DNA from 3 places in the Laceyella putida genome. Region 2 is predicted to be linked to each of the others. Evidence: riboswitches for the same ligand, from Rfam matches in the RefSeq annotation. Region 2 holds a riboswitch; each other region holds the start of a gene.
The links. A riboswitch is a leader RNA that binds a small molecule or an ion and turns the genes downstream of it on or off. The one in region 2 is predicted to bind S-adenosylmethionine.
Positions count from the first base shown of each region.

Region 1: it holds a riboswitch for S-adenosylmethionine, as region 2 does, so the genes downstream of both, ACFQNG_RS05895 (2,3-diketo-5-methylthiopentyl-1-phosphate enolase) here and metH (methionine synthase) in region 2, are expected to answer to the same signal.
Region 3: it holds a riboswitch for S-adenosylmethionine, as region 2 does, so the genes downstream of both, ACFQNG_RS08460 (homoserine dehydrogenase) here and metH (methionine synthase) in region 2, are expected to answer to the same signal.

Region 1 is NZ_JBHTBW010000015.1:98,276-105,698, reverse strand. Features, by position in the region: gene mtnA (S-methyl-5-thioribose-1-phosphate isomerase) at 71-1,120, opposite strand; gene mtnK (S-methyl-5-thioribose kinase) at 1,113-2,333, opposite strand; SAM riboswitch class I at 2,404-2,567, opposite strand; gene ACFQNG_RS05905 (carbon-nitrogen family hydrolase) at 2,669-3,451, opposite strand; gene ACFQNG_RS05900 (pyridoxal phosphate-dependent aminotransferase) at 3,558-4,745, shown strand; SAM riboswitch class I at 4,806-4,964, shown strand; gene ACFQNG_RS05895 (2,3-diketo-5-methylthiopentyl-1-phosphate enolase) at 5,030-6,271, shown strand; gene ACFQNG_RS05890 (2-hydroxy-3-keto-5-methylthiopentenyl-1-phosphate phosphatase) at 6,268-6,930, shown strand; gene ACFQNG_RS05885 (methylthioribulose 1-phosphate dehydratase) at 6,927-7,423, shown strand, end outside.
Region 2 is NZ_JBHTBW010000005.1:40,343-47,765, forward strand. Features, by position in the region: gene ACFQNG_RS01535 (DeoR/GlpR family DNA-binding transcription regulator) at 1-60, opposite strand, end outside; gene ACFQNG_RS01540 (hypothetical protein) at 444-722, shown strand; gene ACFQNG_RS01545 (DUF2085 domain-containing protein) at 737-1,075, shown strand; gene ACFQNG_RS01550 (helix-turn-helix domain-containing protein) at 1,372-2,700, shown strand; SAM riboswitch class I at 2,751-2,862, shown strand; gene metH (methionine synthase) at 2,941-6,384, shown strand; gene ACFQNG_RS01560 (bifunctional homocysteine S-methyltransferase/methylenetetrahydrofolate reductase) at 6,397-7,423, shown strand, end outside.
Region 3 is NZ_JBHTBW010000021.1:2,755-10,177, reverse strand. Features, by position in the region: gene rlmD (23S rRNA (uracil(1939)-C(5))-methyltransferase RlmD) at 1-640, opposite strand, end outside; gene ACFQNG_RS08460 (homoserine dehydrogenase) at 822-2,138, opposite strand; SAM riboswitch class I at 2,222-2,335, opposite strand; gene ACFQNG_RS08455 (fumarylacetoacetate hydrolase family protein) at 2,425-3,432, opposite strand; gene ACFQNG_RS08450 (MGDG synthase family glycosyltransferase) at 3,537-4,637, opposite strand; gene ACFQNG_RS08445 (small, acid-soluble spore protein, alpha/beta type) at 4,775-5,056, opposite strand; gene ACFQNG_RS08440 (superoxide dismutase) at 5,325-5,936, opposite strand; gene ACFQNG_RS08435 (HAD family hydrolase) at 6,059-7,189, opposite strand.

The DNA of each region.
Region 1 (7,423 bases), on a different contig from region 2:
ACAAGCGGCTTGAAACGAGAAGACCCCCTGGCGTGCCCAATGGTGAGTGGGTGCGCCGGGGGTTCTTGTTTCATTGTGCGGCGGCATGCTCTGTTCGCTTCAACCGAGATAGCGCCTCCGCATAGTTGTTCCGCACAATTCCCGCTTCCGTAATGATGGCGGTGATATAGCGATGTGGTGTCACATCAAAGGCCGGGTTGAACACCTTGGTGCCCGCGGGGGCAATGGGTTGGCCTTGGAAATGGGTGATTTCTTCCGGAGCCCGTTCTTCGATCGGGATCTCATCTCCCGTGGCGGTGGACAAGTCGACCGTCGACAGCGGAGCGGCGACATAGAACGGAATATTGAATTCCTTTGCCAGAACAGCCAAGCCAAACGTGCCGATTTTGTTGGCGGTATCCCCATTGGCCGCGACACGGTCACAACCGACGATGACAGCGGCGATCTTTTTGGTGGCCATCGTATAGGCCGCCATGCTGTCACTGATCAAGGTGACGTCCACCCCCGCTTGTTGCAATTCCCATGTGGTCAGGCGGCCCCCTTGCAGGAGTGGGCGTGTTTCACAGGCATAAGCGGACAGGCCGATGCCGCGTTCCTTTGCCAGATGGAGCGGGGCCAGAGCCGTGCCATAGCGAGCGGTGGCAATCGCTCCGGCATTGCAGATGGTGAGGATGGCATCACCGTCCGCCAGTAAGGATAAGGCGTGTTCACCAATGCTTTTGCAGACGGCTTCATCTTCCGCCTGAATGGCCAGCGCCTCCGTTTCAATCAGGCGTTTGGCTTCTTCCACGCCGGTTGCCGTTGTCGCTTTGGACATGACGCGATCCAATGCCCAAAAGAGATTAACCGCGGTGGGCCGGGATGAAGCGAGATAGTCCCGTTCCCGCTCAAGCGATTCCAAAAAGGCGGGCAAGGTGGAAAGCCGAGAACGATTGGCCCAGACGGCGAGGGCAAAGGCGGCGGCCATGCCGATGGCGGGGGCTCCCCGTACCTTTAACGCCCGAATGCATTCCCACACCTCGGCAGTCGTCGCGCAGCGCACATAGGCCGTTTCATGAGGCAGAAGTTGCTGATCCAATATCAGCACATGATCCTTTTTATACTCGATCGATCTAAGCATGGGCGACACCCCTGATCGTTTCCAGAAACCGGGAAATCCTCGTCAGTTGTTTGCGCTCTCTCACCAGCGTGCTTCCCAATGCGAGAGCTTTTTCCTTTAATTTCAACTGCAATGCTTGGTCTTCAATCGAATCGAGATCGGCGACATGGGCCAAGCCGATCGTTCGGCGGATCACTTCACAGCCTGCGAACCCGATTGCATCTTCAAGCACTTGGGCAAAGAAATCCTCTTCCACCCCGGCCACTTGCATGTAGGCCTCTTGCCCTTTGCTGTGCCACAGTTGGCTGAACTGCTCGGTGAAATGGGTCCAGGTATCTTCAATCACATTGAGCAGATACGCTTGGAACTGTTGCCGTTTATGCTGGTCTTTGCTGTGATGGAAGTGGGAGAGATAACTGAGCGCGAGATTGGCGAAGAATTGCCCGATGTCAAAGCCGATTGGACCATAATAAGCGAATTCCGGGTCAATCACTTTGGTTGAATCAGTCGTGACGAAAATGCTGCCAGTATGCAAGTCCCCATGCAGCAAGGCTTCCGCGCGCGTCAGGAAGGCATGCTTCAACTTGGCCGTTTCCCGCTTCAACGTTTGATCGTTCCACAGTCTCTCGACAGAGGATTTCAATTCTTCAGGGAAATCATTCGTATCATGATTGAAGAAAGGGTCTGTAAATACCAGGTCTTCTGTGATTTTGCAAAGTTCAGGATTGATAAACGCCTTCACTTGCTCCTTTTTGACAAAGGGATGAAGGAAAAAGTCACTGGTATGAAACAAGGTTTGCGCGAGGAATGTGGCGATGTGTTCCGCCAACTTGGGGTAGACTTCCCCTTGGATCAAGCCTTTGCGCAGAATGAGATGGTCGGAGAGATCTTCCATGACCGTGCAGGCCAATTGCCTGTCTGTATGATACACTTTGGGAACGAGTGCGGGGACATATTCTCCCGCTTTGATGAGCGCCTCACTCTCGATCCGCGCGCGGTCCAAGGTGAGTGGCCAGCTTTCGCCAACAACTTTGGCATAAGGAAGGGCTTGTTTGACGATCAGCGACTTGCCCGTGGCGGGTTCAACCAGATGGAAGACATAGTTTAAGTTCCCATCTCCGATTTCTTTTATCTCCAATTGGTTCACATCATCGAAGTGATTTAATGGCGCAACGACTTGAACCACTGTTTCCGTTGTCAATGCTTCATACGGTTTTTTTGTTTGCAGGCTCACTGGAAGTCCTCCTTCAGGGCATATAAAAAGAGCCTCTTCCTGTCAGAGGCTCGGATCATACGCTCCAAACCTCTTATCTCGCAAAATCATCGTTTTGCTGGAATTAGCACCGTGCCTTGCGTGGTTTGCACCACGGCTCCTCTTGTGTTGACGAGGTGCCCCATCTCGCGATGGTATTACGGTCGGTTGCTGGGCTTCATCGGGCCATTTCCCTCCACCTGCTCTGGATAAGAGACTACTTCCATATGCCGTTGTCTTAAGATTGTTAATGGAATAATACACTTTTGTGTAGAAGATTGTCAACAGAATAAATTGATTGCCTGTGGTGGTTCGGCTTAATACAAATCCGGACGACGATCCGTGAAGATGGGGATTTGTTTGCGGATGTGGGTCACTTGATCCAGGTCGATCTCCGCAAACAAGGTTTGTTCGTCCGCCCCCGCTTCAACCACGATCTCCCCCCAGGGATCGACGATGAGCGAGTGGCCGGCAAAGGTGTTGTTGGGATCGCTGCCCACCCGGTTGCATGCGACGACATAGCATTGATTTTCGATGGCCCTGGTGATGAGCAGATTACGCCAGTGGGAGAGTCGCGGCATCGGCCATTCCGCGACGACGAACAACACGTGCGCACCGGCGACAACATGTTTCCTGATCCATTCGGGGAAACGGATATCGTAGCAGATGACCCCAGCGCAAGGGATGCCAGCCAGCTCAAAGGAACCCATGCGTTCCCCGGGCTGGAGGTATTTCTCCTCGTCCATCAGGCGAAAAAGGTGCACCTTCCGGTATTCGCCCACTTGCTCACCATGGCTGTTAAAGGCGAGCAACGTATTCCATGTGCCGGCGGCATTCCGCTCGGCGACCGAACCGGCGATGATATGGACGCCGTATTGTCGGGCTAGCTTTGCCATGAAGGCTTTCACTGTTGCCGCGTCGGAATCGGCGATCTCATCCAGGCGCGGCAAGTCGTAGCCCGTGGTCCATAATTCTGGCAGGACAATTACATCTGGATTATTCGTGGCCGCGTCGGCAATTTTCCGTTCGACCATGGCCATATTGCTTTCCGGTTGCCCGAAGGCGATATCCATTTGAATCACAGCGCATTTTAATCGCATAGGAGAAACATCCTCCCAAAAAAGACTTTGACAGATTCTCCTCAACGATATAACATAAACCATTAGAATTTCAAGAACATTTACGAGAGAGTGGATGTGAGGAATCTTGAAAAGGTTTCAACGCGCGGAAGCGCTGAATCGCCTTCCTGAACAGTTTTTCGCCCGATTGGTCGCCAAGGTGGGCCGGTTGCAGGCGCAAGGACATGATGTGATCAATTTAGGCCAAGGGAATCCGGATTTGCCCACTCCTTCGCATATAGTAGAGGCGTTAAAACAAGCTGCGGATGAACCCCAACACCATCGATATTCGCCGTTTCGCGGGCATGATTTCCTCAAAGAGGCGGTCGCCCAGTTTTACAAGCGGGAATATGGGGTGGAACTCAATCCCCGGACGGAAGTAGCGGTACTGTTTGGCGGCAAAGTCGGATTGGTTGAGATTGCTCAGTGCTACCTCAATCCGGGCGATGTCGCGCTGGTGCCCGACCCTGGGTATCCTGACTACTGGTCAGGGATCGCCATGGCCGATGCGGAGATGGCCTTGATGCCGTTATTGGCGGAAAACCGGTTTTTACCGGATTTGGACGCAATCGACGCCGAGACATGGGACAAAGCGAAATTAATGTTTCTCAATTATCCCAACAACCCGACCGGCGCCGTCGCCGATGCGGACTTCTTTGTCCAGGTGGTGCGGAAGGCAGGCGAGCGGGATGTGTTGGTTGTTCATGACTTCGCTTATGCCGCCATCGGTTTCGATGGATTGAAACCGCGAAGTTTCTTGGAGACGCCAGGGGCCAAAGAGGTGGGAATTGAGATTTACACGTTGAGCAAAACGTACAATATGGCGGGTTGGCGCGTCGGCTTTGCGGTGGGCAATGAAGAAGTGATTGAAAGCATAAATTTGCTACAAGATCATTTTTACGTCAGTTTGTTTGGCGCCATCCAACAGGCCGCCGCGACCGCGCTTTTAAGTCCGCAAGATTGTGTGCGTGAGCTGGTGGCCACGTATGAGCGGCGTCGCAATGTGTTTATCGACCGGTTGCGAGGGCATGGATGGCAAGCGGAGAAGCCCGCGGGTTCTTTTTTCTGCTGGTTGCCGGTGCCACAAGGGCATACCTCGGAGTCGTTTGCCGACCTCCTGTTGGAGCAGGCGCATGTGGCGGTGGCGCCGGGGCTTGGATTTGGGCAAGCGGGAGATGCTTATGTCCGGGTTGGCATGCTGACCAGCGAAGAGCGTCTGATCGAGGCGGCTGACCGGATGGCCAAGTGCCTATTCGTGAAAAACCCATTGACATAGTAGAGATTATATGACATAATGACAAGGAAAATTGAAAATTGAAACGGAATTATATGTTTTCTCTCATCAAGAGCAGGCGGAGGGACGAGCCCGATGAAGCCCAGCAACCGACCGTTCAACCCATCAGGTGATGGGACGCCTTTGGAGACAAAGGGGCATGGTGCAAACCATTGGCGGCACGGTGCTAATTCTTGCAGCGAATCAGCTGAGAGATGGGAGGAAGTGGAGTCTGTTGATCATCCCCTTCCTCGCGAAGGGGTTTTTTATTGTAAGGAGTTGAGCGTATGGGCCAAGTCGTGGCGACTTATCTCGTGCATGAGGCGAAGGCGGACCTGAATAAAAAAGCGGAGGGCATTGCGCTGGGGCTTACCGTTGGTTCCTGGACCAATCTGCCGGCGATAGAACAAGCCCAATTGGAGCGGCATAAAGGGGAAGTGGTGGAAGTGATCCCTCTTCCCGATGAGGAGCGCACCAATCGTTATCTCGGCGGCGAGCGTACCAGGGGCTTGATTAAAATCGCTTATCCCGCGGCCAACTTCTCGCCGGATTTGCCTGCCATTCTCACAACCGTGTTTGGCAAGCTTTCTCTCGACGGCGAGATCAAACTGGTGGATCTTGACTTATCCCCCGAGCTGTTAAAGGCTTTTCCGGGACCGCAATACGGAATCAAAGGAATCAGGGAGGCCTTGGGCGTGGCTGATCGGCCCCTGGTGATGAGCATTTTCAAGGCGATGTTGGGGCGAGACCTGTCCTACTTTCAAGATCAGTTGCGCGCTCAGGCGTTGGGTGGCATCGACTTGGTCAAAGATGATGAGATCTTGTTTGACAATCCCTTGACCCCCTTTGCCGAACGGATTCGGGCAGCCAAAGAAGTGCTGCGCGAGACGGAAGCGGAAACGGGACACAAGACGCTGTATGCCGTCAATCTGACGGGGCGCACTTCCGAGCTGAAAGAAAAGGCGAAACGGGCGGTCGATTTAGGAGCCAACGCCTTGTTGTTCAATGTGTTTGCGTATGGGCTGGATGTATTGCAAGAACTGGCTGAAGATACGGATATTTCCGTGCCGATCATGGCTCATCCCGCTGTCTCCGGCGCATTCAGCTCCTCCGCGCTGTATGGGTTGGACCGGGCGCTGCTCTTAGGCAAGTTATTGCGTTTGGCGGGGGCGGACTTCGTCTTGTTCCCATCCCCTTATGGCAGTGTCGCCATCCCCAAACAAGACGCCTTGGGAATCCATGCTCACTTGGTGAGTGGGTGGGCCGGTCTTCGCCCCGCGTTTCCCGTTCCCTCCGCAGGGATTCATCCTGGGCTGGTGCCCGTGCTAATGGATGATTTCGGCAATGATTGCGTCATTAACGCGGGTGGCGGAGTGCACGGTCATCCGGACGGCGCCGTTGGCGGCGGACGGGCTTTTCGCCAAGCGATCGAAGTCGTGTTGGCGGGTGGGGATCCGACAGCAGTGGGTGCGTCCCATCCTGAGTTGGCCAAAGCGCTTTCGCTTTGGGGTGGGGGGGTGCGGCCATGAGCAAACAACCGATTCTGTTCTGCGATTTCGATGGCACCATCACGGATACGGACAATATCATCGCGATCATGAAGAAATTTGCCCCTCCGGCGTGGGAAGCGATCAAAGAGAATGTGTTGGCCCAGCGCCAATCGATCCGTTCGGGTGTGGGGCAGATGTTTGCCATGTTGCCCGTTGCCCTGAAGGAGGAGATCATTCAGTTCGTGCTGGAACATGCGCGCATACGCCCCGGTTTCGCTGAGTTTGTGCAATTTGCCAAAGCTCGGGAAATCCCGCTGTACATCGTGAGCGGGGGAATTGACTTTTTTGTCTATCCCATGCTGGATGGCTATGTGGACCGGGAGAGCATCTACTGCAACGGCAGTGACTTCAGCGGGGAAACGATCCGCATCCTGTGGCCCTACGGGTGTGATGAGACTTGTCAAAACGATTGCGGCTTGTGCAAACCCGCGATTTTGAAACAGTTTCCGAGGGATCTGTACCACCGGATCGTCATTGGTGATTCAATCACCGATCTGGCCGCAGCGAAACAGGCGGACCAAGTGTTTGCCCGCGATTTCCTCGTAAAGAAATGCGAAGAGTTGGGCATCGCTTACACGCCGTTTACCACCTTTCATGACATCCTTTCATCTCTTCAGCACAAGGGGGTTGTGGCATGAGCATTGTGGCGCGGAAGTGGCATGAGTTGGCGGAGATCAAAGATGAGCTGGCCAGCCGGGACTTGTTTCCCGGAACCAGCGGCAACCTGTCCATTAAGGTGTGCGACGATCCCCTGACATTATTGGTCAGCGCCAGCGGCAAGGATAAACGCAAACGGACGCTGGAAGACTTTCTCCTTGTCGATGGAGAGGGGAGAGCCGTTGAAGCCACCGCGTTAAAGCCGTCCGCGGAAACGGGCATTCATGTGGAGGTGTACCGCAAGACGGACGCCGGTTGCTGTTTGCATGTGCATACGGTGGACAACAATGTGGTGTCGGAATTGTACGCCGATCAAGGTGCGATCACATTCCGCAATCAAGAGTTGATCAAAGCTTTTGGGATTTGGGAAGAGGATGGCGAAATAACCGTGCCGATCGTGGAGAATTTCGCCGATCTCCGCACGTTGGCGAAAGAAGTGGGTGATGTGATCACACCGGGAACCAAAGCGGTGTT
Region 2 (7,423 bases):
GCCCTGTTGTTTCAACAGATTCAAAATAACTTGGTGACGTTGTAGTGTAAGCGTATTCACTCACCTCTCTTCTCCCTATATTAGCGAAAAGTTTTCAATCAATCAATCATAATCTATCATTTTCTATCAATTTCCTTCATCGGGTGACGGGTTTTGAGCGCTGCCATAGCAAATACATCAACCGATAAAATGTTTTGAAATAGATATTTTAACCTTTTGTAACCAATCTATCATAAGTGAAAGTGGGAAAATGTTTACTGTGAAAAGAATGTTATTGATAAAAACATGACTGTATGTCGTGTGCGAATGAAGATAGAAAGGGTAGTCTAGAGGGGGCTTGCTAGCCTGAGCAGTTATGATAAAAAAGTGAATCATCTGTCATGGGCGGCTACTTTTACCATGTGCCGCGCCAAACGAACAGTGGCAAGAAAGGGGGAAGTCGTTTGTTCTTTGTGTGCTTGACGCTGATTTTGCTGGTGGCGGTCGCCGCGGGCATCTTATTCACGCAAGGGATGGTGATGGAAGGGGGCGTCTGTTTGGCGGTGAGCATCGCTCTCTTTATCTTGTGGCTTTTCTTTTATTCGCGTCTTCGGAAGAAGAAGCGGGAAGATGACGGGCTGAGAGGCTGCCTCGACTGTCTTGACTGCCTCGATTGTTCCGCGGATTGCTCCACCATGCACCCGTTTAGACGCATGGACTGTGACTGTGTGGATTGTACATAGAGGAGGGGAATGCGGTGAACCGTTGGCTTCACAGGTTGATGATCGTTCCCTGCCATCGCAAACCGGAGCGGTGTTTTAATATGGGCGGACAACCCTTGCCCATTTGCGCGCGTTGCACGGGGATATTGCTGGGGTATTTTTTTATTCCGGCGATGTTATTGATCACACCCCCACTCCCTTGGGCAGTGGGGATGCTGGCCCAGCTTCCCATGCTCATCGATGGGGGAACGCAGTCGTTGGGCTTGCGGCTGAGCAATAATGGGGTCCGTGTTGTGACGGGATTGCTCAGCGGCTGGGGGTTGTCTGTCATCGTGGTGGCAGGAGCCCGGGGATTGGTTGAATTAATCAAATAGCCCCAAAACGGTAAGTTTGTCGCGACGCTTCATTCTATTGGAACGATGGTTGTTGCAGTAAAATATTTCTGTATTGGAAAAGAGACGAAAATAAAGTCTCTTTTTCCTTCGTTTTTTCAGATTATTCCTCTTTTTATGTGTTATTGCGGAGCGATGAAAGGGTAAGAATTAAAAAATGAAGTCTATGGAAAAAATTACACTCCTTAATTTGGAAATATTTATATGTTTATTCCTTTATAAAATGAAATAGATGGAGTAATATAGAAATAACAAGTATTCGGAAAGGATAGGTCGCGATGAACATTTTGGAAATGAGCGAAGTTGGCAAATATATCCGTAAAGTGAGAAAAGAAAGAGGATTGAGATTGGAGGACCTCTCTGACGAGCATATTTCCACAGCTACGATCAGTAACATTGAACGTGGCGTTCCCCATGTGAATAAGGATAAAGTCCTTTATCTCATGAACAAGCTCGGCCTCGATTTGAGTGAAGTGCCTGACATGGTCGAAAAGGATACGGGCAGCATCGAAAGTTTGCAGGTGAAGTTCACCGCGATCGAAACCATGATCCAACTTGGAAACACTCAACGTGCTTTGGCTCTTTTGTCCGATTTATCCGATGAGGTTTTATCACAACATCAAGCGACAATCCACTACCTGAAAGGGCGGATTCATTTGGCGAAACGGGATTGGCGCAAAGCCGAACGGGAGTTGAGTGAAGCGATTCGCCTCGCTTACCAGGACCCTTATTCGCCCAAAGCCAATCTGGAAGCGGCCAGTTACTTATGCTTATCAGAATGCCGCGCGCAGCATAAAGACTGGGAACAGGTATTGAAATATGTCGAACGGGGTTTGGATGCTTTGGTGGGTGAAGAAGAAAGCTTCGAACAAACTCCTGTGAAGCTCTCGTTGGCCCGCATTAGAAGCTTGCACAAACTGGGACGCACGGATGAAGCGTTGCGCGGAATTGAACAAGTGTGGACACGGCTGCCTGAGATCCGTTCGCGCCAGCTGGTGATTCAGATGTATACGATCAGAGCCGAACTCCTGCGCGAGATGAAGCTTTATCAAGACGCGATACGCTATGCCCGTGAAGGGAGCCAAATCGCTGTCAGCAGCAAAGAATACGATGAGATGTTCCATTTATGGTCGGTATTGGCCCATGCATATAAGGAAGCGGGCCAATTGGTCGACGCGGAGACGGCTTTCGAATTCGTGCTGGAGCTGGGAGACTACTTGAGCAATAAAGAGGAATGGGTGCGAGCGATCTGCTCCTTGGGGCAAGTGTATCTCATGCAAGGGAAAATGGAACAGGCGAGAGAAACGTTGAAACAAGCCTTGGAACTGGCGGAACGGATTCATCATGGCATGTTGACGAGCGCGGCGCTCATCTTGCTGGGACAAGTCATGAAAAATATGAACCATTACCTGGACGCGATTGAATATTTTAAGCGCGCGGGGAAAGTGGCCGACAAAAACAAATGCAAAGAGAGCGTGTACCTGTGCTATTATGAACTGGCAGATTGTTATGAAAAAATGGGGGACGTGGAGAAGTTCAAAGAAGCGACAGAACGGATGTACCGTACGCAAAAAGAAATGAACAAATCGCGTCGGATCTTTGAATAACCATTGACATAACATAGAAATATCGGTATATTATTAGAATATAAAATGATCTCTTATCCAGAGCGGTGGAGGGACTGGCCCGATGAAACCCGGCAACCTGTTGGATCATGCCAATGTGGTGCTAATTCCAGTCAGAGAGTTGATCTCTCTGAAAGATGAGAGCTACAAGTGAGCGGCTAACACCTTTCATCTTTCGGAGATGTGAGGTGTTTTTTATTTTTAGCAGAGGATGGGATAGGCATGGGTAAACAAAGTGTGGTTGAGCGAGTGAAAGAGAAGATCCTGATCTTGGATGGCGCGATGGGGACGATGTTGCAACAGGCGGGACTGACCGCGGAGGATTTTGGTGGAGAAGCCTTGGATGGATGCAATGAGATGTTGAACCTGACCCGGCCTGATGTGATTGAATCGATCCATGATGCCTATTTCGCCGCAGGAGCCGATATTGTGGAGACCAACACGTTTGGCGCGACGCCCGTGGTGCTGTCGGAGTATGAAATTCCTGAATTGACAGAAGAGATCAACTTGGCGGCGGCTCGGTTGGCCGTGAAGTCGTGCCAAAAGTTTTCCACTCCGGAATGGCCGCGCTATGTGGCCGGGGCGATGGGACCGACGACCAAAACCCTGTCCGTCACCGGGGGAACCACCTTTGACGAGTTGATTGAAGGGTATTATCGGCAGGCGAAAGCTTTGATTCAAGGCGGGGTCGATTTCTTGCTGTTGGAAACTTCGCAGGATACGTTGAACGTCAAAGCGGGAAGCATTGGGATTCAGCAGGCATTTGCCGAGCTGGGCGTGGAGCTGCCCGTGATGATATCCGGCACGATTGAGCCGATGGGAACGATGCTCGCGGGGCAGACCATCGATTCCTTTTACATTTCCATCGAACATTTAAAGCCGTTTGCCGTGGGGTTAAACTGTGCGACGGGACCCGAGTTTATGACCGACCATATCCGCTCATTGGCGGGCATGGCGCGGTGTGCCGTCAGCTGTTATCCCAACGCCGGATTGCCTGATGAAAACGGGAATTATCTGGAAACACCAAGTGCCCTGGCCCAAAAAGTGGCGGAGTTTGCGGCGAATGGCTGGCTCAACATCGCCGGCGGGTGTTGCGGCACCACGCCGGATCACATTCGGGCGATGAGTGAAGCGCTCAGAACCATCGCGCCACGCCAGCCACAGGCGGCCCATGCCCCGGCGGTTTCGGGGATCGAAGCGGTTTTTCTTGAAGACAATCGTCCCATCCTTGTGGGTGAGCGGACCAATGTGATCGGCTCGCGCAAGTTTAAGCGGTTGATTGCGGAAGGGAGTTATGAAGAAGCGTCTGAGATTGCGCGCAAACAGGTGAAAGGGGGCGCCCAGATCATCGACATCTGTTTGGCCGACCCCGACCGTGACGAATTAGCTGATATGGAACGGTTCTTGGCATTTGTCACCAAGAAAGTCAAAGCGCCGCTGATGATCGACTCCACCGACCCGCAAGTGATCGCCCGCGCTTTAACGTATTCGCAAGGAAAAGCGGTGATCAACTCCATTAACTTGGAGGACGGCGAGGAGCGGTTCCGAGAGGTGTTGCCGCTGGTGAAGCAATTTGGGGCCGCCGTTGTCGTGGGGACCATTGATGAACAAGGAATGGCGGTATCGCGTGAACGGAAGCTGGAAGTGGCGTTGCGCTCGCATAAGCTGTTGGTGGAAGAGTATGGGCTTGAGCCGGAAGACATCATCTTCGACCCCTTGGTGTTTCCGGTGGGCACAGGGGATGAACAATACATCGGCTCGGCCAAGGAGACGGTGGAAGGCATCCGTTTGATCAAAGAAGCGCTCCCCCGCTGCGCCACGATATTGGGGGTATCCAACGTATCCTTTGGGTTGCCGCCCGCCGGTCGCGAAGTGCTGAATGCCGTTTACCTGTATGAGTGCACTAAAGCGGGGCTCGATTATGCCATTGTGAATACGGAGAAATTGGAGCGCTACGCTTCGATTCCGGCAGAGGAGCGCGAATTGGCGGAAAGGTTGCTATTCGATACCAACCACGACAATTACGAATCCGTCTTGGCCCAATTTACGGCTTTCTACCGCGAGAAAAAAGTGGAAGAGAAAAAGCAACTCGACCACTTGACCTTGGAAGAACGGTTGGCGCGCTATGTGGTGGAAGGCAGCAAAGATGGCCTCTATCCCGATTTGGACGAAGCACTGACGAAGTACAAACCGCTCGATATCATCAATGGTCCGCTGATGGCTGGGATGGATGAAGTTGGACGCCTTTTCAACGATAACCAGTTAATCGTCGCGGAGGTGTTGCAGAGTGCGGAAGTGATGAAGGCGGCGGTGGCCCATCTCGAACCGCACATGGACAAAATGGACACGCATGCGAGAGGGAAAGTGATCTTGGCGACGGTGAAAGGCGATGTCCATGATATCGGCAAAAACTTGGTTGAAATCATCATGGCCAATAACGGCTATCAAGTGGTCAATCTCGGCATTAAGGTGCCACCGGAACAATTGATTGAAGTGGCGCGGCGTGAACGGCCCGACATGATCGGCTTGTCCGGCTTGTTGGTGAAATCGGCCCAACAGATGGTGATCACCGCGCAAGACTTGAAAAAAGCGGGTATCCATGTGCCGATGTTGGTCGGTGGGGCGGCGTTGTCGCGCAAGTTTACGGAGACGCGGATTGCGCCGGAGTACAGCGGCCCAGTCTTGTACGCGAAAGATGCGATGAATGGCCTTGATTTGGCCAACCGTCTGATGAGTCCGGATGAGCGGGCGACACTCGAAGCGGAACTGAAGGCGAAGCGGTCCAAAGCGGAAGCGGCGGCGACGGAAGTCAAAGTGAGTGTGGTTGTGGCCGAACGGCGGGTCAGTGACGTCAATCGCCAAGCGCCTATTTTCATCCCGCCGGATTATGAGAAGCACGTGTACCGCGATGTCCCGCTCAAGCAGCTCCACCCTTATATCAATGACCAGATGCTCCTGGGCAAGCACCTTGGCTTAAAAGGGAATGTGGCGGAACTTTTGGCCGCTGGAGATGAAAAGGCGCGCCAATTGAAGGAGCAAGTTGATGAAGTGTTTGCTTTGGCGGCAAGCGAAGGGTTGATCCGTCCGCAAGGGTGTTATCGGTTCTTCCCGGCGCAAGCAGATGGCGACACCATCTTGATTTATGATCCTGAAAATCATGACCGCGTCATCGAACGGTTCACCTTCCCGCGGCAAACGAAGGGATCTTACCTCTGTTTGGCTGATTTTGTGCGTCCCGTGGAGTCGGGGGAGATGGATGCGGTCGGTTTCTTCGCCGTCACCGCCGGACTGGGGGTTCGCGGCCAGGCGGAGAAATGGAAAGAGCAGGGTGATTACTTGCGGTCCCACTTGTTGCAAGCGCTGGCGCTGGAGACTGCGGAAGGATTTGCGGAGCGGATTCATCAGGTGATGCGCAATGCCTGGGGGTTCCCAGATCCTGTCACCATGACGATGAAAGAACGATTCGCCGCCAAATATCAAGGGATACGCGTATCGTTCGGATATCCGGCTTGTCCCGATTTGGAAGATCAAGTCAAGTTGTTCCGCCTGCTTGGGCCGGAAGAGATCGGAATCGAGTTGACGGAAGGGTTTATGATGGAACCGGAAGCGTCCGTATCGGCGATGGTATTTGCACATCCTGAGGCCCGTTATTTCAATGCGGTGTAAGGAGGAAAAAAGATGGGCAAGCCAAATTTAATTGAACGGTTGCGTGACGAGCTGCTTGTGGGCGACGGGGCGATGACCACCTACTTATACCAACAGGGTGTCTCCATCGGGGATTGCACGGAAGAGTTGGTGCTTAGCGACCCCAACCTGGTGGCGAGTGTGCATCAGGCTTACTACGAGGCGGGAGCGCGTGTGATTGAAACGCATACGTATGGCGCCAATCGTGAACGGCTGACGCGTTACGGCCTGGAAGGGAAAGTGACACGCCTCAACCGGGAAGCGGTGCGCTTGGCGCGCGAAGCGGTTGGAACCGACGCCTATGTCCTGGGCTCGATCGGTTCCATCTGCGCCGGGCGCGTGCCCGTTTACGATGAGGAAGAATATCGTGACATGTATGAAGAACAAGCAACCGCTTTGTTGCATGCCGGGGTAGACGGAATCTTGTTGGAGACATTCCTGGATGTCAAGGAGATGTTGCTGGCGGTGGAAGTGATACGTCCTCTGACCAAGTTGCCCTTGATCGCCCAGTTTTCGATGCTGGAAGTGGGCAGGACGCGTGATGCCTACTCGATCACGGAAGCGTATCAACTATTGGCTGAGCAGGGGGTGGATGGAGTCGGGCTCAATTGTCGCTTGGGACCGATGGAGTTATTGCGCGGCTTGGAGAAAACGGTGGTGCCTGACGGATTGATCCTCACCGCTTTTCCCAACGCCAGTCGGTTGGGGATCAGCGATGGGGAGTTGTCGTACAAATCCAATCCCGCCTATTTTGAGGAAACGGCCGAATTATTGGTGGAGCAAGGGGTTAGCTTGTTGGGCGGTTGCTGTGGCACCACCCCGGAGCATATCCGGTTGCTCGCGCAAAGTCTTCATGGCAGAAAGCCAGTGCCTCGGCGCAATCCGGAACGAGAGGTGTCGAAACAACCGCCCGCTTTGGAGTTGAAGGAACGGATCAAGCCGACGGTGGCTGAAAAAGTGCGGCATGAACGGACGATCATCTGTGAGTTTGACACCCCCAAAGACCTGGATATCTCCTCCT
Region 3 (7,423 bases), on a different contig from region 2:
AAGCAATCCGTCCCACTAGATGCCTTAACGTGCCCCGATGTTTCCGCTCGTCGTAAATGTCTATTCCCAACTCTTCCACAATCCGTCTCGCTTCACTTAACGTTTGGTTAAGGAGGGGATGTTGGACCATGCATTCACTCACATCCACCAAGCGGTGAGAAGCGGCGGAAAACATCCCCATGGCCACTTGGGTGCCAATCTGCCGCAATGGGAGTTGCGCCTTGTTGCGGTAGGACCACGGCTCATCCATCGTAATCGTCTCCCTGATCGGCAGGTCCCTCAAGCCGGCGTATCGGGCAAAGCTCTCCGCGACCAACTCCCGTTTTAAGCGTTTCTGCATCCGCCGGTCAATATGTTGCAATTGGCACCCGCCACACTCCCGATACACCGGACAGGGCGGTTCCACCCGATAAGCCGATTTTTTCTTTACCTTTAACAGTTTGGCTTTGGCAAACTTGGTTTCCACCTGCGTTACCCGAGCCACAACCGTTTCACCCGGCACCGCGCCTTCCACAAAGACCACTTGCTTTTGATAGTGACCCATGCCTTCCCCATTGATGCCAATCCGGCGGATCGGGACTTCGATCACCTCTCCCCGTTTCAGGCGAATCTGTTTTCCTTGTTTGGTCGACTTGTTCATCCAACGTTTTCCTTTCCTTCTGATAGGTCCACTAAATCTATTGTACCCGAAATAATTTTTAAGCGCAGGAAAAAGGAATGTTCATTGGTAATATGGTGTTACCATCCTGACAGATGGAATCATCCCACACAGTCGTCCCTAAAAAAGACGGCCACCCAAGGCGCCGCCTTTTTGCTAACACTTATTTCACCCCAGCCGCCGCCTTCGCGAACGGAACCACATCTGCGGCGAAAAGCGCTTCGCCACCCAGCACAGGGCGATTGATCACTCGCGTCGTCTGCCAGCCCAACTCTTTAAACAGCTCGCTTTCTCCATCTTTCTCCAACCCCCTGGCGATAAAAGCCAACCAAGTGGTCTCTTCCTCCCGCTTCGTTTCCCATGCGTATACGGCCACGCCGGCCTTCTTCAAACGTTCGATCGCTTTGGTCGCCGACCCCTGAAGCGAAGAAATCTCCAAGAAATGAAAGCGGAGGCCGCCTTCGCTCGCCCCATCCAACAATGGACATCGCACAGCCTTGGTTAAGGATTGTCCCGACACCCGCCCCAAATTGCACAAGTCTTCCACCACGGCACTGGCTGTTGGCTTCTCACCGGCCCCTTGTCCAATCAAAGTCAGGTCTTGGATAAAGTCCCCTTCAACGTGGACCGCATTGTACACATCATTCACGCTCGCCAATGGATGGTTGAGCGGGAGCAAGGTCGGATAAACGCAACACGCTACGGGGCCATTCTCGCCAAATTGCTCAGCGGAAGCGAGCAACTTGATCGCAAATCCCAGCTGATGGGCAAGGGATAATTCGACAGGGGTCACATCCGTGATGCCTTGCCGCTGAATTTCATCCACAGTCACGCACACATCAAAAGAGAGTCGGGACAAGATGGACAACTTATGGGCGGCATCGATTCCCTCCACATCTGCCGTCGGGTCCGCTTCGGCATACCCTTTTTGTTGCGCTTCCGATAATACGTCCTCATAAGTACGACCTTCTTCCTTCATCTTAGTTAAAATAAAGTTGGTCGTTCCATTTAAAATGCCTGAAACCTTGTAAATGCGATTGGCTTTCAAGAAATGGGAAACGGTGCCGATGATCGGAATGCCTCCGCCCACACTGGCTTCATACGACAATTGCACCCCATGCCGCTTCGCCCATTCCCGCAATTCTTCTCCATGGCGAGCCAATAGCTCCTTATTGGCGGAAACAATATGGCACCCTTTTTCCATCGCTTGTCGCAAATAGGTACGGGTTGGCTCCACTCCACCCATCACTTCGATGACCACATCAATCTCACGCGCCAATACATCTTCAAAACGAGACGTCAACAAAGCTTGTACCCCTTCAAGCTGCCGGTCTTTATGGATGTTGCGCACCAAAATCGCCTCAACCGTTACCAACATTCCTGTACGCCTAGCGATCACGTCCTGATTGCTCTGGATCATCTTCCATACTCCAGTCCCTACCGTTCCCAAGCCAAGTAGAGCCACTCGTACCTGTTTCATCCCAATCCCTCCAAATAGGTAATAAATATAAAAAACCCTCTTCTGGATAAGAAGAGGGTTTTTACACGCGGCCAAAACCATTCCCCTTATCTCTCAGTGCCTTCAACATGCACTGCAGGATTTGGCACCTTCCGGTAAATACACACCGAGGTTGCCGGGCTTCATCGGGCCAGTCCCTCCGCCGCTCTTGATAAGAAAAGAAAAACTGTTAATATCAATTTTCCGATATTTTAATACATTATGGTCCAATATAGGAATATTGTCAACATTGAAATGAGACAACTTCCTATATGATCCGATTGCGCAATATGCCCAACCGTTCTATCTCCAGTTCCACCACATCGCCCGGCTGCAGATAAGGATGGATCTCCTCGCCCAATTCCAACAGGCAACCCGTGCCAACCGTTCCCGACCCGATGACATCCCCGGGGACCAGTTCGCACTCCGCCGAAGCCCGTTCAATCATTTGCGCAAAGGTCCAATGCAAATCCTTCACATTCCCCCGGGAAAGCTCTTTTCCGTTGACACGCGCGCTCATTGACAGTGCCCAGTGTTCACCTTCGCGACAATCCTCCAACTCATCCGTTGTCACCAAATAGGGGCCCAGTGATGTGGCAAAGTCTTTTCCTTTCGCCGGTCCGAGGCCGACCGCCATTTCTTGCCGTTGCACATCCCGCGCACTCCAATCATTCATGATCATGAACCCTGCGATATGGGAAAGCGCCTCGCTCCGGGCGATGTTTTTGCCTTTTTTGCCGATGACGCAGGCGATTTCCAATTCATAATCCAATTGTTCGGTATAAGCCGGTTTTTTTAGGGACATCTCCGTTCCAACCACGGCCCGATGGTTGGAAAAATAAAAAACGGGAATCTCATACCATTCGGGCACCATCTTCAACCCCCGCTTTTGGCGGCAGGTCAAAACATGGGCCTCAAACGCGTAAAAATCGCGCAAACTGGTCGGCAACGGAAGGGGCGAAAACAGATCCACCTCTTTTAAACTTAAGGCAACCGGTTCCCCTTCCACCTTCAAATTCAACCAATCTCTCTGCCCCAAAGCGGAATCCAACTGCTGCAAAAAGTGGCGCTCCGATTCACTCCGCTCCAGATAGGTGAGCATATCCGTGGCGAGACGGTAAGGAAAGACGAGGTTTTGCTTCATCTCCAAATACGACTGGGCCAACCCGACGTCGATCACATGGCCGTCCCGCACCCAACCCAAACGCGCCAACACTCCATCCTGTGCCTGAATATTGAGTTCATCCGCTTTAACCATATAGGTAACCAACTTCATCCGCATTTCCCTCCTTCCATTTACAATATTCCAAGGTCGCTCCATTTAGCAAGCGGTTTCACCCCGCCCATGCGTTGCCGGAGCAAAAAGAAAAACAGACTTCGTCACAAAGTCTGTAAAATGGAGGTTTTCGCTTTTAATGTCTCTCTAACGATTTGTTTGCTGGCATCCACCGACATCAACGACTCAAACCGCTCTTTCATCCGCCCCACTTGGATCGGCGAATCGAACAGTTTGGCCACTTGCAAGCGGATGGTGGATGGACGCGTAATCATGGCCACCCGGTGATGCAGGAGATACTGTTGATTCGCTTCTTCCTGCCCTGGGAAGGCCTCAAACAACAGCATGGGCAACCGTTTGGATATCGCTTCGCTAATCGTCAATCCGCCCGGTTTGGTAACCAATAGATCCGCCGCGGACATCCATAAGGGGATATCGGTTCGAAACCCTTCAATCCGTATATGCGGCGCGGTAAACTGCCGGGTCAACCGTTCATGCAGCGTCCGATTCTTGCCCGCCAAAACGACAAACTGCAGATGGGTTAAGCTTTGCAACTCATTCACAATCTGCTCTAATGGACCTAGACCGGTACCTCCGCCCATTATGAGAACCACCGGACGATGGGAAGACAACCCCAACCGACGGCAGGCCTCTTGTTTGGAGACATACTCATAAAAAGACGGATGAACCGGAATTCCCGTTTCAACCAAAGTGAGTCCCGTTTTCCACTGAATCCGCTCAAATTGATCCTGGTTGGGCAACCTTTTGGGGACACACAGGACATGCGGCACCCGCGCGAGCCAAATGGGATGCAACTCATAGTCCGTCACGACCCCCACCGTTGGAATCTGCTCGCATTTGCCTGGACACATGAGCAAACCAAACGGATGGGTGGTTACGATTTTGGTCGGTTCCGTCGCACAGATCAGCTGATTCAGCTTTTTGCGAATGGACCAGCCCATCTTTTCGATCACTTCACTGGAAACATACCGGATGACTTTATTATGATGAGTCCAATCATATAAATAATAGTATAAGGTCGGAAATTTATTTAACATGCCATGATACCCAGATTGCAACAGGGGATGAAAACTGTTTGGAATCAATTGCAGAAGATCGACGACTTCTGCCGTAACAGCTGGCTGTTTATTAAATTCGCTGGCCAAAGCTTTTGCCGCAGCGTTGTGGCCTGTCCCAAATCCCATTGAAAGCAAGAGTATGCGTTCGATGGCACTCCCCTCCTTAACCCATCTATCCCCATTATACTTCGCGCTTCATCCGCATCTATAAATCTAATGATTTCTTAATTAATCTTAACTGACTATTAATACAAGCCAAACCGTCATTTTTGCTTGTCCGCCATCGCACTTTGCGCCATGCGGATCAGCTCTTTCACCATATTTCCACCGATGGCGCCGCCGATTTTGCCGGCGTCTTCCGCTTTCAGCTCGCCATTCCCTTGCTCCTTAAGCGGAATATCCAGTTGCTTGGCTACTTCCATACTTACGTCATCTGGGCTCGTTATATTCGTGCCCAATACCTTGCTCATCACATTCGTCTTGAACAAGTCCATTTCCTGTCTTGCATTTGGAATCAATAACCTGTTTTTTCTTCTGCGTGCCATTGCACCCACCTCCTGTGAAATTAGTTTGCGATAGCACGCAGCCAAATATGAGGGTGAAACCATTTTTTTATTCTACACTTTTTGCTTATCCCACGCAAAAATGCCCACATGCTCTTATGGTATATACCGCATCCCCTTCACCTGCAAACTTAAAATCACTGCTTTCACAACAAAAATGAGGTTTGGAACATGATGCCGTCAGCCCTGGCAAACAAAAAAAGCACAACCTGCTTGTCAGGTTGTGCTTCTGAGGGCAAGGGCCCCGTCATTATCCGCGTGCTGCGAGATAACGCTTGTTCACTTCCTCCCAGTTTACCACGTTCCAGAAAGCGTCGATATAAGCTGGGCGTTTGTTTTGGTATTTGAGGTAGTAAGCGTGCTCCCACACGTCCAGGCCCAGGATGGGGGTAGCGCCTTCCATTAATGGGCTGTCTTGGTTGGGGGTGCTGGTCACTTCCAATTTGCCATTTTTCACAACCAACCATGCCCAACCGCTACCGAAGCGTTTCACTGCCGCATCGGTAAATTGTTGTTTGAAGGCATCAAAGCTGCCGAAGGTGTCTGCAATCGCCTGACCCACTTCACCGGTTGGCTCACCGCCGCCATTGGGGCTCAAGATTTCCCAGAAGAGGGTGTGGTTTGCATGGCCCCCACCGTTGTTGCGAACAGCCGTACGAATGCTTTCTGGCAAAGCATTGAGGTCGGAGATCAATTCTTCCACGGATGCAGCGCTCACTTCATGCCCTTCGAGTGCCGCGTTCAGGTTGTTAACATACGTCGCATGGTGACGGTCATGATGAATCTCCATCGTCTGCGCATCAATATGCGGTTCCAATGCATCAAAAGCGTATGGCAGTGCCGGTAATTCGAATTTTGCCATTGTGAAACCTCCTATGTAAATATGTCAATGGTTGAACTAAGAGCTGTCAACATAGGTTACCCTTTTTTATTATGCAAAAAACTCATAATGTTAGTCAACGAAGTCGCCTAAAAACTTGCGCCTCAGTCGAAAATTTTCGTCAACTCCGTCACATCGTTCAAGATATAATCGGCTTTCAGTTGCACAAATTTTTCCCGCGCCGCTTGCCCCGTCAAGCCGGTTAAAGTGGCCGCGAAGGCGCAGCCCATTTTTTTGGCGGCCAGGTAATCGGCAACGGAATCACCCACAATCAAAATCTCCGCCCCATCAGCCAGTGGCAACGCAAAGTTCAAGCACTCTTCCGCGGTGGAGTCTTTCCCCAAGTACGCTTTGATATAGGTATACGGTTCCGGTTTGCCCAACGGCGCCCGTCCGGGATAGGTTTCCTCCGCGGCGATCACGTCCGTTGCCGTTGCCACATGCGGCTGATCAAACAGTTCAAACAACCCCAGCTCCTTCAGCGGCACTTCCGTCTCGACAAAGGTGCGACCTGTACCGATTCCCACGGTTACCCCTTTGGCCTTAAGACTTTTCAGCATCCGGCCCATCTGTTCAGGGGCGGCGATGGGAATCTCGTTTTGCAGAAATCCCGTTTTTCCGGGCATCCGCACCTCATTCTTTTCGATACGTTTATACAACTCATCCCCCAAATACCATTCTTGATATACGGAATAACCGCATTCCCACAGGGCGCTGTTGCGTGAAAATTGGTTCACTTCCACGCCAAACCAGTTGGAAGCCAGTTCATTAAAGTAAGTGAGCAAGGCCATTTTATCCAGCTGATCCTTACCGGCAAACAAAGTTGGGAACTTCGCGAAATCAGGCACAAACTGTTTGCGCTCTTCGCCCGCCCATGACTTGATCCGGGAAATGGCCTCAGCCGTGATAGGTTGGCCAAGAAACGCCCGCACTTCCGCCTGATGCGTTGGATACAAGTGTTTCAGCAACAGGAGCAGTTGCCCCGCAAAGGCAAGGTATACCATGTCCCAATTGGAATTGAGTCCCCGTGTCTTCATCCAATCCAGCACGCGGTTGTGATCAAACACCTGATCACGAATGGACCGAATGGCTTCCTCCGACGGTTGGACACGATGCTCAGCCTGGGGCAAATCAAGAAAATGGGGCGCATAGAGCATTTCCCATACAGAAAGAGCCGAGGCATCAAAGCATCGCTCTTCGCTCAAAAACACACCATCCACATCAAATAAGACCATCTTATACACCCATGAACCCTCCCACCAAGATCAGATTGGGTGAACCATTGTTCAATTAAGTGATTTCCCTCTGTTATGACATTGATGTTACCATCAATCCTCTCTTAACTTCCAGTCTTTATTGTATCAAAGCGTTACAATTTTACCGCAGCGAGCACTCAAATAATGTATATAGTGATCTTTCATTTATTTTTAAATTATTTTGATTATATAGTCTTCACAGAGAATTAGACA